Regions from separate parts of the Mesorhizobium sp. 131-3-5 genome, predicted to be linked through region 1. Evidence: predicted binding sites of a transcription regulator. Region 1 holds the regulator's gene; each other region holds the start of a gene.
What was found. Region 1 encodes LexA, which represses DNA repair genes until DNA is damaged. Its sites were predicted from a motif close to TGTTCNNNNTGTGTTCNG; they were not measured.
Positions count from the first base shown of each region.

Region 2: the regulator LexA is predicted to act here: its motif matches at 2,363-2,380, upstream of uvrA (excinuclease ABC subunit UvrA).
Region 3: the regulator LexA is predicted to act here: its motif matches at 2,375-2,392, upstream of JG747_RS03005 (DNA recombination protein RmuC).
Region 4: the regulator LexA is predicted to act here: its motif matches at 2,758-2,775, upstream of JG747_RS36825 (ImuA family protein).

Region 1 is NZ_AP023254.1:4,271,226-4,274,944, forward strand. It holds gene JG747_RS20780 (ComEC/Rec2 family competence protein) at 1-2,240, shown strand, start outside; gene lexA (transcriptional repressor LexA) at 2,234-2,971, opposite strand; gene JG747_RS20790 (GntR family transcriptional regulator) at 3,350-3,719, opposite strand, start outside.
Region 2 is NZ_AP023254.1:4,171,636-4,175,354, reverse strand. It holds gene JG747_RS20280 (SRPBCC family protein) at 8-478, shown strand; partial or broken gene JG747_RS20275 (ATP-dependent Clp protease proteolytic subunit) at 501-1,104, shown strand; gene JG747_RS20270 (hypothetical protein) at 1,573-1,827, shown strand; gene uvrA (excinuclease ABC subunit UvrA) at 2,531-3,719, shown strand, end outside.
Region 3 is NZ_AP023254.1:642,740-646,458, reverse strand. It holds gene truA (tRNA pseudouridine(38-40) synthase TruA) at 1-204, opposite strand, end outside; gene JG747_RS03020 (GNAT family N-acetyltransferase) at 326-832, opposite strand; gene fmt (methionyl-tRNA formyltransferase) at 829-1,782, opposite strand; gene def (peptide deformylase) at 1,791-2,321, opposite strand; gene JG747_RS03005 (DNA recombination protein RmuC) at 2,425-3,696, shown strand; gene JG747_RS03000 (class I SAM-dependent methyltransferase) at 3,711-3,719, opposite strand, start outside.
Region 4 is NZ_AP023254.1:952,056-955,774, forward strand. It holds gene JG747_RS04525 (error-prone DNA polymerase) at 1-295, opposite strand, end outside; gene JG747_RS04530 (DUF6504 family protein) at 292-1,767, opposite strand; gene JG747_RS36825 (ImuA family protein) at 1,709-2,734, opposite strand; gene JG747_RS04535 (metallopeptidase family protein) at 2,916-3,338, shown strand; gene JG747_RS04540 (DUF1737 domain-containing protein) at 3,501-3,707, opposite strand.

The DNA.
Region 1 (3,719 bases):
CCTGGCCTCGCCTACGCCATAGTGCGGCGACGGCAGCGGAGCTCGAGCTTGACCGGGGCATCGCCTTCCTGCTGGTGCCGGTTTGTCTGGCCGCTGGAGCCATCGGCTATTATTCGCTCGCGACGGAGCCTGATTTTGCAAAGCCTGTCGCGGTCGTCGTGCTGATGGCGGTCTGTGCGCTTGTTTCGCGCTCCTGGCCCAAAACCCATCTGGGCTTCACGGCGGCATTGTTGTGCGCGCTTGGCCTGCTTGTCGCCAAGGTCGAGACATGGCGGGCGGGCACCCAGATGCTGGGTTCGGAAATCTCGACGCAAGTCACCGGCCGTGTCGTTTCGCTCGACCGGATGGAGACCGGCCGCATCCGGCTGACCATCGACGTGACGTCGACCGCCCGGCCGAAACTGCGCTATGCGCCGGAAAGGGTCAGGCTTTCGGCGCGAGATATCCCGGCGGAAATGACCGCCGGCTCCCTGGTCACCGGCTATGCTAAACTGTTGCCGCCGACCGGTCCGGTGCGGCCGGACAGTTACGATTTCTCCTTCGACAGCTATTTTGCCGGCATTGGCGGCAGCGGATTCTTTCTCGGCAACCCAAAGCTTGTCTCAGCCACGGACGACGAGGTGCCGCTCACGGCCCGCCTTTTCTCGGGGATAGAAAATGCCCGTGAAGCCATTGCCGACCACATCAGGGCCACGGTTGGCGGTGCCGAGGGTGAGATCGCGGCGGCGCTGATCGTCGGCGTGCGGGCCGGCATTCCCGATGAAATCAACGAGGCGATGCGACGCACCGGCATCTATCACATCATCTCCATTTCCGGACTGCATATGGCGCTCGTCGCCGGTACCATCATGGGGCTGCTGCGCGGCGCCTTCGCGCTGTTTCCGGACTTTTCCGCGCGTCGGCCGGTGAAGAAATATGCGGCCGCCGCGGCCCTTTTCTCGATCGCCGCCTATCTCGTCATTTCCGGCGTCGTCGTCGCGGCCGAACGCAGCTTCATCATGCTGGCGGTGATGCTGATTGCCGTGCTGTTCGATCGCGCGGCGCTGACCATGCGCAATCTTGCGATCTCGGCGATCGCCGTCATTGTGGTGTCGCCGCATGAGGTAGTCGGCCCAAGCTTCCAGATGTCGTTCGCCGCGACCGCGGCGCTGGTCGGGGCTTATGCCGGCTGGGCGGATCACCATGCGGGAAAGGCAAGACCGCCACCGCCAAAGCGATCCCTGCCGGGTTTTCTCACGCGAAAATTCCTGCTGGCGACGGGTGGGTTGGCGATGACATCCATCATCGCCGGCTGCGCCACGGCGCTGTTTGCCATCTGGCATTTCCAGCGTGTGTCGCCGCTCAGCCTGTTCGCCAATCTGGCCGTCATGCCGATCGTGTCACTGATTGTCATGCCTTTCGCTGTTCTCAGTTCGCTTGCGATGCCCTTTGGTGCCGACGGTCCCTTCCTTTACGTGATGGGCAAGGGCCTGACCGCAATGATCGCCATATCGGCGTGGATATCGGAGCGCTCCCCGGTCGATGCGGTCGGGCTGATTTCGCAGCAATCCGTGCTGCTGGTGACCATCGCCCTGATCATCGCGACGATGGCGACGACCTGGCTGCGGCTCGCGGCAGTGCCATTCGCGCTTGCCGGCCTGCTGACAGTATCGGATACGCGCGCCCCGGATGTGCTGATTTCCGAAGATGCGCGTTTGGTGGCGCTGCCGATCGGCGGTGGAGAACTCGCGGTCAGCCGGGCTCGCCCGAACGAGTTCACCGTCGACAATTGGAAACGCGCGCTGGTGTCCGAAACCATCGTCGTGCCGGAGATGTTCGACAAGGCGGACTGGCAATTCGACATTGCCGATGCCGCCAATCTGCCGCCGGGAGCGCCGTTTTATTGCACGGATGGCGTCTGTCTTGCCCGGCATCCGTCAGGGGCGATCATCGCGCATGTCGAAGACCGCAAGGACACCTGGAAGGCTTGCGGCTTCGCCGATTTGATCGTCGTCAATGACGCAACCGGCTATGATTCCTGCCACAATCCGCTGGTTGTTGTCGTCACCAAACGGCAACTTGCCCGCAAGGGCAGTGCCGCCGTCTTCTTCGACCGCCAATCGGCGACAGGTCCGCCAATCATCAGCTTCGCGGTGGACGGGCCATATCGGCCCTGGCACGAGCAGCGAAAATTTTCGCGCGAGGCGAGGGGGCTGCCGCCCTATCAAAAACCCGAAAAGCCGGCCGTTCCTGCTCAGTAGCGCCGGATCAACCCGACAAGCTTGCCTTGCACCTTGACCCTGTCTGGCCCGAAAATGCGCGTCTCGTAGGCCGGGTTGGCGGCTTCAAGGGCGATCGAGGCGCCCTTGCGGCGGAACCGTTTCAGGGTTGCTTCCTCCTCGTCGACCAACGCCACGACGATCTCGCCCGGGCTCGCCGTGTCGGCGTTGCGGATGATGACCGTGTCGCCGTCGAAGATGCCGGCGTCGATCATCGAGTCGCCCTTGACCTCAAGTGCATAATGCTCGCCACCCATGATCATGTCCGGCGGTACCGAGATCGAATGTGTCTGATGCTGGATGGCATCGATCGGCACACCAGCGGCGATGCGACCCATCACCGGGATCGACACGGCGGAAACCGCATCGTCATTATTGCCGGCCGCGGGCAAGCGCGATGCCGCCGGCTTGATCTGGCGGCCAAGACCACCCTGGCCGAGGCTGCCCTGGATGACGCTTGGCGAGAATTTCTTTGCCGCGTTGAGGCCGGGTGCGATCGAATCCGGCAGCCGCAGCACTTCCAGCGCCCGCGCCCGGTTGGGCAGCCGGCGAATGAAGCCGCGTTCCTCCAGTGCCGTGATCAGGCGATGAATGCCTGACTTGGAGGCAAGATCGAGCGCTTCCTTCATCTCGTCGAAGGAAGGCGGAATGCCGCTTTCCTTGAGCCGTTCATGAATGAACATCAGCAGTTCATGTTGCTTGCGTGTCAGCATGGCGGCCCCCAAGGCATTGAACGACGGGTGTGAATCAGAATCGAAAAACAAACCCAGAACAAACACTATCTGTTCCAGTTGTGTTCCGCAACTGTTTAAAGTTTAATGAATTTGTTAACGCGTCTGAAATTATTTGGCCCCGGCAGCGGGCCGCGCTCGACCGCTTCCGCTCCCCCGCAGGTTCATTGAAATCATTTTGGTTAATGGCCTGTGGCCTACCCCTGGATGCGGTTTGGCATCAGGCGTTTGAGAGGCGTCCACAGAGCGGATTTGTACGGTGTATCGATCCATTTCCGGCGGAACGAAACGAAATCAAAATGCCAACGGTCGCGGGTTCAGGCCGGCCACGGCCGCGTGGATCTGGACGCCGCGGCGACGTCATCCGGAAACCGCTTTCAGGCTGCCGGCGCGCGCGGTGTAGGTGTTGGCGCCGTTGTCTTCGCTGTGGACATAGACATGCAGCGTGTAGCCGATATGCGCCGTCATCAGCGCCTTTGCCCGCTCGACGTCGCGATCGAGCGCCGCTTCCATGATTGCGGTGTGATGCTCGATGGCGATCGCTTCGCGCAGCGCGTCCATAGCCTCGCCATAGCCGTCCTTGAGGCCGGCCGCCGCCCGCAATGTCGGCGCCAGGCCGAGAAACCGATGATGCCGACACAGCTGATCGGCGATCGTCGAGCGAAAGCGCAACAGCCAGTTCGACGTCGCCGCGCTCAGCAACGCCGCATGGAAGGCCTCGTGGCTCTCG
Region 2 (3,719 bases), 100 kb from region 1:
GGGATCAATGAACGCAGGAAACCAGAGCGAAGCGACCCCGGATGTGCTCGAGTTCGAATACGACCTTGCCGAACCGCCGGAAAAAGTATGGCGGGCGCTGACCGTGCCTGAACTGCTCGCCGCCTGGATGATGCCGAACGATATCAAGCCTGAGACCGGCAGTCGTTTTGCCTTCGCCGGGCGGGATACTGCCATCGAATGCGAAATCCTCGACGCCGAGCCGGAGCGCTTGCTGCGCTATTCCTGGCGTGAGCAGCCGGGCGACGCTGGGGATCCTTTCGACAGTGTCGTCACCTTCACGCTCGCCCGCACCGTTTCCGGCGGTACGCATCTGCGCATCGTCCATGACGGTTTTACAGGGAAAGCGATGCCTGCCGTCGCCATGGCCGGCGCCGGCTGCCGGCTCTCGCTTGGATTGCAAGGGCGCGCAAAGCCTGTCGCCGCGAACATACCGAACACCCTGCTGCTCGCAGCCTGAACACGGAAATCGGAGACGAAAAATGAGTGGTCTTGCCAGTCTGGTGCCGATGGTGATCGAGCAATCGAGCCGCGGTGAACGCGCCTTCGACATTTTCTCGCGGCTGCTGCGCGAGCGCATCATCTTCCAATGGCGAGATCAACGACGATGTCTCGGCGCTGGTTTGCGCGCAGCTTTTGTCATTGGAGTCAGATAATCCCGACAAGGAGATATCGCTCTACATCAACTCGCCGGGCGGCGTGGTGACCAGCGGTTTCGCCATCTACGACACGATGCAGTACGTCAGTTGCCCGGTATCGACCGTGTGCATGGGGTTCGCCGCCTCGATGGGCTCGTTCCTGCTGATGGCGGGCACGCCGGGGCGCCGCGTCGCGCTGCCGAACGCCACCGTTCTGCTGCATCAGCCGTTGGGTGGCTTCCAGGGCCAGGCTTCCGACATCCAGCGCCATGCCGAGCGGATCGGCAAGACCAAACAGCGCATGGCCGAACTCTACGCGCAGCATTGCGGCCGCAGCTATGAGGAGGTCGAACGCACGCTCGACCGCGACCATTTCATGACCGCTCGCGAGGCCCAGGCATGGGGCATTGTCGACCATGTCTTCGACACCCGCAAAAAGGCGGCATGAGGCTGATTTTGGTCATCAATTAAATGCAGATGCACTAAATGCAGAAAATAGTTTTTATCACCTATCAATGAATTCGGCGCTATTGAATCCGTTGAATTATCAACAGGGGCATAAATGCCAAAGCCTAACGATCCAAACAAACGAGCATTACGCGCTATATTAGCTATAGCAGGAATATGCATGGCATTTTTCTTGCTAGTTAATGTTCCCGGAGGGTATGGATGTCTGGCGCGTGGCGGCGACGTGCGAATCGAAGGTATATCCATTCGCTGCTACATGGATTTTAGCAACTGGCAACCAGGCCAGCCAGCACGCCCTGTGTCAGACTAATATAGAAATTTGAAGACCTTGAAGCCTGATCATCACATTGAAGGCTGACGGCGTCGCATCCATTTCGCCGCCGCTGGTCTGGTTTCGCAATGAGCGCCGCACTATAGTCATGCCATGCGCTACCGCCTGAACAGACTCATGACAGCCATTGCGATCACCGCCGCGACGTCCGGCGGGGCTTTTGCCGCGGACAATACCTCCCAGGCACAGAAAGGCGCCCTGCCCGGCGTGAACGGTGATTATCGCATCGCCAAGCCGGCTCCCCAGCCGGAACCCGACGATGCGTTCCCCAGCAACGGCAACGGCACGTTCAAGATCGGCGATACCGATGTCAGGATTTCCGGCACCATCACGGTCGATATGGCCACGGGCGGGTTTAAGCCCCCAAGGTGAGCAGCCCCTCCGCTGGGCCAGTTCAGCCATTTCCTCAAACGAACAGCCCCGCCGTGCCTTAGGCAAACGGACGGGGCTTTTCTGGATCTCAAATCCATATTTTGCCGGGAGTGTACTGCCGGCGTTTGATTTCGGATGCTACGCGGCGTCAGCCGACGATCCGACTAGCAGTCTCTGATTTTTGGGGAATACGGCAAGTCACGGTTTGTCGGGTGGCGCAAACGCTAAACCCTGGCACTTATGCCTGCCGCGGCTCCAACGAGGCGTGGAGCCCTTGGGGACTATCCGGTGGCGTCATGCTCCGCTCCTGTGTCCGTTGCGACATTGTCGTAGCGAAGCGCAAATCGCAAATACCTGCGGCGTCTCGCAGGCCGCCTTGGGGCGGCGAGGCCATCGAAAGACGGCCGGCTTCGCTGACCTCAGGAGACTGCTCCCCTGAGCCGGCCACGTCAACCTTCAATAGCCGGTTACGGAAAATTGTGATCGCCGGGAGGTTACGTACAGGTCAGGTTTCTGCACAGCTTTGTCAGGAGCGTGTTCGGCCTTTGTTCTTTCTGCTTGCCCCTTCGCGTGAAAGGCGGTTAAACGACTTCTGTCGGGAATTGTGGCGTCTCTCGACGTGGCGGCAAAAACACCTACATAGGGGATGGCCGGGACAATCCCGCCAATCCCACGAATTCCAGATCTGAGGCGGCGACCGGCGATGGCCGACCATAAATTCCTTTCCATTCGCGGGGCGCGCGAACACAATCTGAAGAATGTCGATCTCGATTTGCCGCGTGACAGCCTGATCGTCATGACCGGCCTATCGGGCTCCGGCAAGTCGTCGCTGGCCTTCGACACCATCTACGCCGAAGGCCAGCGCCGCTATGTCGAGAGCCTGTCGGCCTATGCCCGGCAATTCCTCGAAATGATGCAGAAGCCCGACGTAGACCAGATCGACGGCCTGTCGCCTGCCATCTCGATCGAGCAGAAGACCACGTCGAAGAACCCGCGCTCGACGGTCGGCACCGTCACCGAGATCTACGATTATATGCGCCTGCTGTTCGCGCGTGTCGGGGTGCCCTATTCGCCGGCCACCGGCCTGCCGATCGAGAGCCAGACGGTCAGCCAGATGGTTGACCGCGTGCTGGCGCTGGAGGAAGGCACGCGCCTGTTCCTGCTGGCGCCGATCGTGCGCGGCCGCAAGGGCGAGTATCGCAAGGAACTGCTGGAACTGCAGAAAAAGGGTTTTCAGCGCGTCAAGGTCGACGGAGTCTTCTATGAGATCGCGGATGTTCCGGCGCTCGATAAAAAATACAAGCACGACATCGACGTCGTCGTCGACCGCATCGTCGTGCGCGGCGATCTGGCCACGCGCCTTGCCGATTCCATCGAGACGGCACTGAAGCTCGCCGAGGGGTTGGCGGTAGCCGAGTTCGCCGATAAACCGCTCGATTCCAGCCAGACCGGCGAGGATTCGGTCAACAAGTCGAAGAACGAGACGCATGAGCGCATCCTGTTCTCGGAAAAATTCGCCTGTCCGGTGTCCGGCTTCACCATTCCCGAGATCGAGCCGCGGCTGTTCTCGTTCAACAACCCGTTCGGCGCCTGCCCGACCTGCGACGGTCTCGGCAGCCAGCGCGCCATCGACCCCAACCTCGTCGTGCCCGACGAGAACGTGTCGCTGCGCGACGGCGCCGTCAGCCCATGGGCGAAATCGACCTCGCCCTACTACGTGCAGACGCTCGAAGCCTTGGGCAAGGCCTACAACTTCAAGCTCGGCGACAAGTTCAAGGATTTGAGCGCCGAGGCACAGGACGCGATCCTGCGCGGCACCGGCGAGCGCGAAGTCACCTTCCAGTATGATGACGGCCTGCGCTCCTACAAGACGACCAAGACTTTCGAAGGCG
Region 3 (3,719 bases), 3.0 Mb from region 1:
CTTGGCGAGGTCGACATGCGCCACCTGAGCGGTCGCATGGACGCCGGCATCGGTGCGGCCGGCGGCGCGCAGCCGCACCGCCTCGCCGCAGAATTTCTCGATCGCCTGCTCGATCGCCTGCTGCACCGAAGGCTGGTCGGCCTGGTGCTGCCAGCCGGCAAACAGGCTGCCGTCATATTCGATGTCGAGGCGAAAACGCGGCATTTGCGGCTAGAGCTCTCGCCTTGAGCAATTCCTGGAAAAGTGTGAAACGGTTTTCCGTCCGGAATTGCGTTAAAACAAAGAGGTAGAGCAGGTCACCGTTTCCATGAAACGGTGGACTGCTCTACGCGGCGAGAGCGGTGAAGGCGGAAGCGTAGACCAGCCTGCCGGCCTCCGGAGCGTCGCCCCAGGCCAGCGCCTGCAGCGCCTCGCCTTGGTACTCACTCTCGAATTTTTCGGCCCGCGCATGGCTGTAGCCGAAACGGCCGTAATACGCCGGGTCGCCCAGCACCACGGCCAGCGTCTCGCCGGCATCCTTCAGGCGAATATGCGCCTCGCGGATCAGCGCGCCGCCAATGCCGCTGCCATGGAACGAAGGTTCCACCGCCAGCGGCGCTAGCGCCACGGCCGCGAAGCTCTTGCCGCCATTCTGGACGAACAGCCGGGAAAACAGGATGTGGCCTACCGCCTGGCCATCTTCTTCCGCCACCAGTTCGACGACGGCGTCGCCGCCGGTGACCAGCGCGTCGACCAGCCCGGCCTCCGCCTGCTGGCCGAATGCATGTTCCTCGACGAGGCGAATGGCCTCGCGATCCCGCGGCGTCGCCGCGCGTATCGACATCATGCTCATGAGAACTTCATTCCTTTTACGATCTTGGCTCCGCGCAGGAACTCCGACGCGGCGGCGGGCTTTCCGCCCGCACGTTGAACTTCGACCAGCCTGATCGCGCCTGCCCCGCAGGCGACCGTCAGCCGGTCATCGAGAATTCCTCCCGACTCGCCCGAACCTTCCGAAAGCGACAGGCCTTCGGATAGTGTCGAGCGAAGCAGTTTCAGCCGTTCCACGCGGCCGCCAATGTCAATTTCGGACCAAGCGCCGGGAAAGGGCGACAGGCCACGAAGATGGTTATGGACCTCGGCCGCGGGCCGCGTCCAATCCACCCGCGTCTCGGATTTATCGATTTTTCTGGCGTAAGTCACCCCTTCCGCCGCTTGCGCGGTAAATGTCAGGATGTTCCCTTCCAGCCGCGCCAGCGCTTCCACCATCAGGGCAGCACCAACGCTCATCAACCGATCATGCAGATCGCCGGCTGTCATATCGGGGTCGATGGCGCATTTTTCAAGCAATCCCACCGGACCGGTGTCGAGACCCTCTTCCATGCGCATCACCATCATGCCGCTTTCCAGGTCACCCGCCATGATGGCGCGCTGGATGGGGGCGGCGCCGCGCCAGCGCGGCAAAAGCGATGCATGGCCGTTGATGCAGCCAAGCCGGGGCGCGTCGAGAATTGCCTTAGGCAGCAGCAAACCATAGGCCACGACCACGGCGATATCGGCCCGCAGGGCGCTGAAAGCAGCCTGCTCGGCCTCGCCCTTGAGGGAGGCCGGCGTCCGCACCGCGATGCCCAGACGCTCGGCCTCGCGCTGTACCGGCGACGGCGTCAGCTCCAGCCCGCGCCGGCCGGCCGCGCGTGGCGGCTGGGTGTAGACGGCCGATACCTCATGTCCGGCCTCGGCGATCGCGCGCAACGTCGGCACCGAAAACTCCGGCGTGCCCATGAAGATGACGCGAAGGGGCATTCTTTCCCCTATCCCACCAGCTTGCCCGGCGCCTTGTCCTTGGCGAGCTTCTTGAATTTCTTCACCACCATGTCGCGCTTCAGCTTCGAGATGTGGTCGATGAACAGCACGCCGTTGAGATGGTCGATCTCGTGCTGCAGGCAGGTCGCCATCAGCCCCTCGGCCTCCATCTCCTGCAGCTTGCCGTCGCGGTCGAGATATTTCACCCGCACCGAAGCCGGGCGTTCGACCTCGGCATAATAGTCCGGGATCGACAGGCAGCCTTCCTCGTAGACCGAGCGCGCCTCAGCGGTTTCCAGGATCTCCGGGTTGATGAAGACGTGCGGCGCCGGCGTTTCGTCTTCCTTGGCGAGGTCGATCACCAGCATGCGCAGCGGCTCGCCGATTTGGATTGCCGCCAGGCCGATACCGGGCGCGTCATACATGGTCGCCAGCATGTCGTCGGCCAATTTGCGCAAAGGCGCGTCGATGCGCTCCACCGGCTTGGAAACCTGGCGCAGGATGGGATCGGGAAGGATGATGAGCTGCTTGATCGGCATGGCGTCCCACGTAAGACGTCCAGCGAAAAGCGTCAACCGGTGGACCTGAGCCTCGTTCACGTTTTGATCTGTGCCGGCCCCACGAATCGGCTATGCTGTCCACATGAATGATCTGAGCACCATCCTTTCCGAGCCTGTCGCACGGCTTGGCGCGTCGACAATCACGCTGGGCCACGCCTTGGCCTTCGGCGCCTTGTTGTTTCTCGGCCTGTTCGTGGCGCTGGTCATCGCGCTGTGGCGGTCGGCCAAGGCGCGCGCCGTCGCTGCGGCGGAAGCCGCCGACCATGCCCGCGACGCCGAGGCGCGGATGGCCGGCATCTTGCAAAGCCAGGCCGAGATGCAGGGCCGCATGGGCGCCATTGCCGAAGTGTTCGGCGCGCGCCAGGCGGAGCTGACGCAGTCAATCGGCCAGCGCCTCGACGCCATGACCGGCCGCATCGGCCAGACCATGACCGAGCAGACCAAATCCACCCATGAGAGCCTGGCGAAACTGCAGGAGCGGCTGGCGATCATCGACACCGCGCAAGGCAACATCCAGTCGCTCGCCGGCCAGGTCGTGCAGCTGCAGGCCATCCTCTCCAACAAACAGACGCGCGGTGCCTTCGGTCAGTCGCGCATGGAGGCGATCGTCGCCGACGGCCTGCCGCATGGCGCCTATGAATTCCAAGCGACGCTGTCGAATGGCAGCCGGCCCGATTGCCTGGTGAAGATGCCGAACGGCGCGCCGTCACTTGCCATCGACGCCAAATTTCCGCTGGAAGCCTGGAACGCCATCCGCGCCGCCGACGGTGCGGACCTGCAGAAGGTCGCGTCCCAGGCCTTCCGCCGCGACATCGAAATCCATGTCCGCGACATCTCGGAAAAATACCTGATCCAGGGCGAGACGCAGGATACAGCTTTCATGTTCGTGCCGTCGGAATCGGTCTTCGCCGAGATCCATGAGAATTTCGAGGCGATCGTCCACAAGGCGCACCGCGCCCGCGTCGTCATCGTCTCGCCGTCGCTGCTGATGCTGTCGATCCAGGTCATCCAGGCGATCCTCAAGGACGCCCGCATGCGCGAACAGGCGCATCTGATCCAGGGCGAGGTCATCCGGCTGATGGAGGATGTCGCGCGCGTCGACGAACGTGTGCGCAAGCTGCAGGTGCATTTCGGCCAGTCGGCCAAGGACATCGACGACATCCTCGTCTCGACGTCGAAGGTGACCAAGCGCGGCCAGAAGATCGAGGCGCTGGAGTTCGGCGCGCAGGCCGATGGCGATGCCGGCCCGGAGACGCCGTCACGGGCGCCTGCGGCGAAAATCGAGCCCGGCCCGCGCGTTGCCGATTCAAAGACCGGGCAGCTCAGGCTGCGGGTCGTCGAAGGCGACGACTAGCCGGCAATCCCGGCTTAGGCCAC
Region 4 (3,719 bases), 3.3 Mb from region 1:
GCATGCGGCACAGATGCCCCCAGCCTGCCCGGTTCCTGGGATAGGCGAGAATGTCCGGCGTGCCGTCGCCAAAAACCAGCCGGCAGCCGGGGTGATAGGCAAGCTTTTCGACCTTGGCCTGCTGCCAGGCGCGCACCACGCCGGCCACCGTGTTGCGGTCGGCAAGGCCGATCGCCGAAAAACCCATGAGCTTGGCCGCGACCACCAGCTCCTCCGGCTTGGAGGCGCCGCGCAGGAAGGAGAAATTCGACTGGATGCCGAACTCGGCATAGGGAATGACGGTCAGCGCGTTCATGCGAAGACCCCGTGCATGAACCAGCGCGGCGCGGATTGCGAGCCGCCGTAAAGCCCTTGCCGGTAGAGCCAGTAGCGGCGGCCTTCGGCATCCTCGATGCGGAAATAGTCGCGTGTCGATGCCGCCGCGTCGCCTGGCGCCTGGCGCCACCATTCGGCGGCGATGCGTTCGGGACCCTCGGCGCGGGTGACGCGATAGAGCGCGCGCCGCCAGCGGAAATGCAGCGGCGGACCCTCCGGCATTTCGGTGGCCGGCACCTCGATGGGCTCGGGCGCGCGGAACAGCCGGATCGGCCGTTCCGGCGGAAAGATGGTTTTGGGCGCCTGCACCCTGTCCTGTCTCTTCGGCGGCGTGGTCCGGCGCGGCGCTTCGCTGAAGGGGACGATGGCGACGGCACGCTCCGGTAGATGGCTTTCAACCGCGACCGGCTGCAGCACGGCGCCCTCGCCGAGCCTGGCGCGGATGCGGTCGGCGAACAGCGCGATGTCGGCGCCGTCGTCGGTCACCTCGCCGGTCAGATCGGCCTGCGCCATGTCGAAGGCGGCGGCCGCCAGCACCGAAAGCCGCACCAGATCGAAGCCGTAGCCGGCGTCGATGTCCTGCTCGAGGGCGGCCAGCCTTTCATGGAACAGCTTCTGGATCAGCCGGGGATCGCGCATCGGCCGCGAGGTGCCCAAGGCGATGCGGCTGACGGCGCCGTCGACGCGGAAGAGCAGCAGCGCCAGCGTCCGGGCGCCCTCGCCGCGGCGTTCGAGATCGGTCTTCAAGGTCGTCGCCAGCAGGCCGACCAGGCGTTCGATGTCCTCGGTGAGGGTGACGGGTTCGGCGAGATGCCGCTCGACCGAAAGCGGCGCCACGGGAAGGCGCGGCGACACCGCTTCGTCGAGCCGGCCAAGCGCCTGGTCGAGGCGCAGCAGCAAGGTGGCGCCGAAGCGGCGGGCAAGCGGCGCGCGCGGGGCGGCCATGACCGCGCCCGCCGTGCGCAGGCCGACACTTTCCAGGCTGGCGCGGGTTTCCGGCGCGATGCGCAGTGCGGCGAGCGGCAAGGGCGCCAGCAGCGCTTCCTCCTCGCCGCCATCGACGATGCGGTCGCCGCAAAAGCGGGCCGCCGCCCAGGCCGCGCCCGGCGTCGGGGCAAGGCCGGCGCGGACATCGAACCCCTGATGCAGGAAGCGCGACAGGATGTCGTCCAGCATGGCGCGTTCGCCGCCGAACAGATGGGTGCAGCCGGTGACGTCGAGAAACAGGCCGTCCGCCCCGTCCAGCGCCACCAGCGGGGTGTAGCGGTCGCACCAGTCGGCAAGGCCTTCGAGCAGGCGCCGGTCTGCCTCCGGATCGGCCTCGACGATGTCGATCGAGGGATGCATGGCACGCGCGTCGGCAATGCCCATGTCGCGCTTCAGGTGCAGTGCCTCAGCCCGCTCGTCGAGGGCTGAGATGCGCTGCGCGTTGCCCTGGCGGTGGCTGATCACCAGTGGCGGATGAGATGGCGTCGGATGATCTTGGGGCCGGGAACGCCAGGACCGCCCCAGACGCTGCCGCAGGATCCTTTCGGCCGCCAGATAGGGAAACCACAGGGACAGGATTCTTTGCCCGGCCTTCTTCGCCCCTTCTTTCGTCGAATACGCGTTCATCGGGGTTCCACTCCAGTGTGAATTGTCCAGGCAGGGCCGTGCGGCTCTTGCCGATGCTGATGGTGAAGGCCGGGCGGCCGATCGATCCGGCGAGCGGCCCGGCGACGGTTTCGCGCGGCACGGCCGGCGCCGGCGAGACGATGAGGCGGACGGGCGCCGCCGTCGGTTCGGGCTCGGCCGCCTGCCGCAGCAGGAATACGGGGCGGCCGGCACTTTGCGCCCGCGCATGCAGCCGCCGCGTCGCGGTCAGGTCGAGCCGCTGCGGATTGCCGCGGATTTCCAGGATGACCGCGGCGAGGGCCGTCATCCGCGCCGCTTCCTCGGCGACCCACAGCGCATCGACGAGTTTCGGCGCCTCGGAAAACAGCAATTGTTCCGGTTCGATGCCGAAGGAGGCCTGCAGTCCCCTGGCATAGGGAAAGCCCGCCTCGCGGAAGATTTCCGTGGTGCCGATCCACAACACCGGCAGCCCTTGCGCCTGCTTGAGGATCAGGCTGGCGAGCGACAGGGCAAAGCCGGCGACGGCTCCAGAATCGCGGGTTTCCAGGCCATGGATTTCGCTGAGCGCCGCTTTCGGCAGCCCGCCGCTCAGGGCGGCATCGAGGGGGTCGACGCCGACAGGCAGGAAGGCATCCGGCAAGGCAGCGGCAAGACCGCGCCGGACGATCGTGAGATCGGGGCTGGCGTCGGCATCAAGCGGCGCGCCAGCCGGCGCCTGCAGGCGCTCGGGCAGCGTTCCCTCGATCTTCGCGATCTGGCGGCGCAGGGCAAAAACAGTCTCCCGCGCCACGGCTGATATCGCCATGACGGTCAGTGTCCACTCACAATTGTTCCTGTTATGTTCTCTAGGATTCCAGAGCCGACCCGAAGAGTCAAGCAGAGTCACAAGGAATTTATTCCTGCAGACCCTGCACGACAGGGCGTAGCGGCCACTTCATTTGCCTCGCCCGGTGCGAAAGCCTATATGCCGGATCAAAGGACAAAGCATGGCCCGCATCTATAAGACCCGCACCTGGCATGGCGAACTCGCGCCCTCGATGGAGGAGATAGAGTTCCTGGCGCTGGAGGCGTACGCCCATCTGCCGGAGGATTTTCGCAAGCTGACCGGCGAGATCGTCATCCAGATCGCCGAGTTCCCGACCGACGAGATCATGGACGACCTGTCGCTGGAGACGCCGTTCGACCTGCTCGGCCTGTTCGAGGGCCGCGGCATCGCCGAGCGCTGGAACCCGCAGACCGGCGAAGGCCCGAACCGCATCACGCTCTACCGCCGCGCCATGCTCGACTATTGGGCCGAGAACGAGGAGACGCTGGGCGACATCGTCACCCATGTGCTGATCCACGAGATCGGCCACCATTTCGGCCTGTCGGACGATGATATGGAGAAGATCGAAGAGGCAGCCGAGTAGGCTGTGTCGATATTCAGGTGATGCCGGCCTGCAAATTGCGGTCCCCTGCGCTTCCGGTGCTCACGTACCAAAAGTACGCTCCGCTCCGGTTCTCGGGCACCACCATTTTCGACTCGGCCTGACCTGAATCTCGACACAGCCTGCGTCGGCGCTTTGCAAAATCTACCAGTCGCTGAGCTTGGTGTCCGGCCCATATTCCTGGCCGTCGACGTCCTTCACCACGGCCTGGCCGCAGCGCATGGTCTTGGCCTTCTTGTCGTAGGCGTAGGTCGGCGAGCCGAACAGGTGCCAGCCCTTGTTCAGCGCCGCCGTCACCTTGTGGCAGAAGCTGGCGTCGTCCGGGCCGGTGAGAAAGCGGTAGAGTTTCATGTCTCAAGTCCT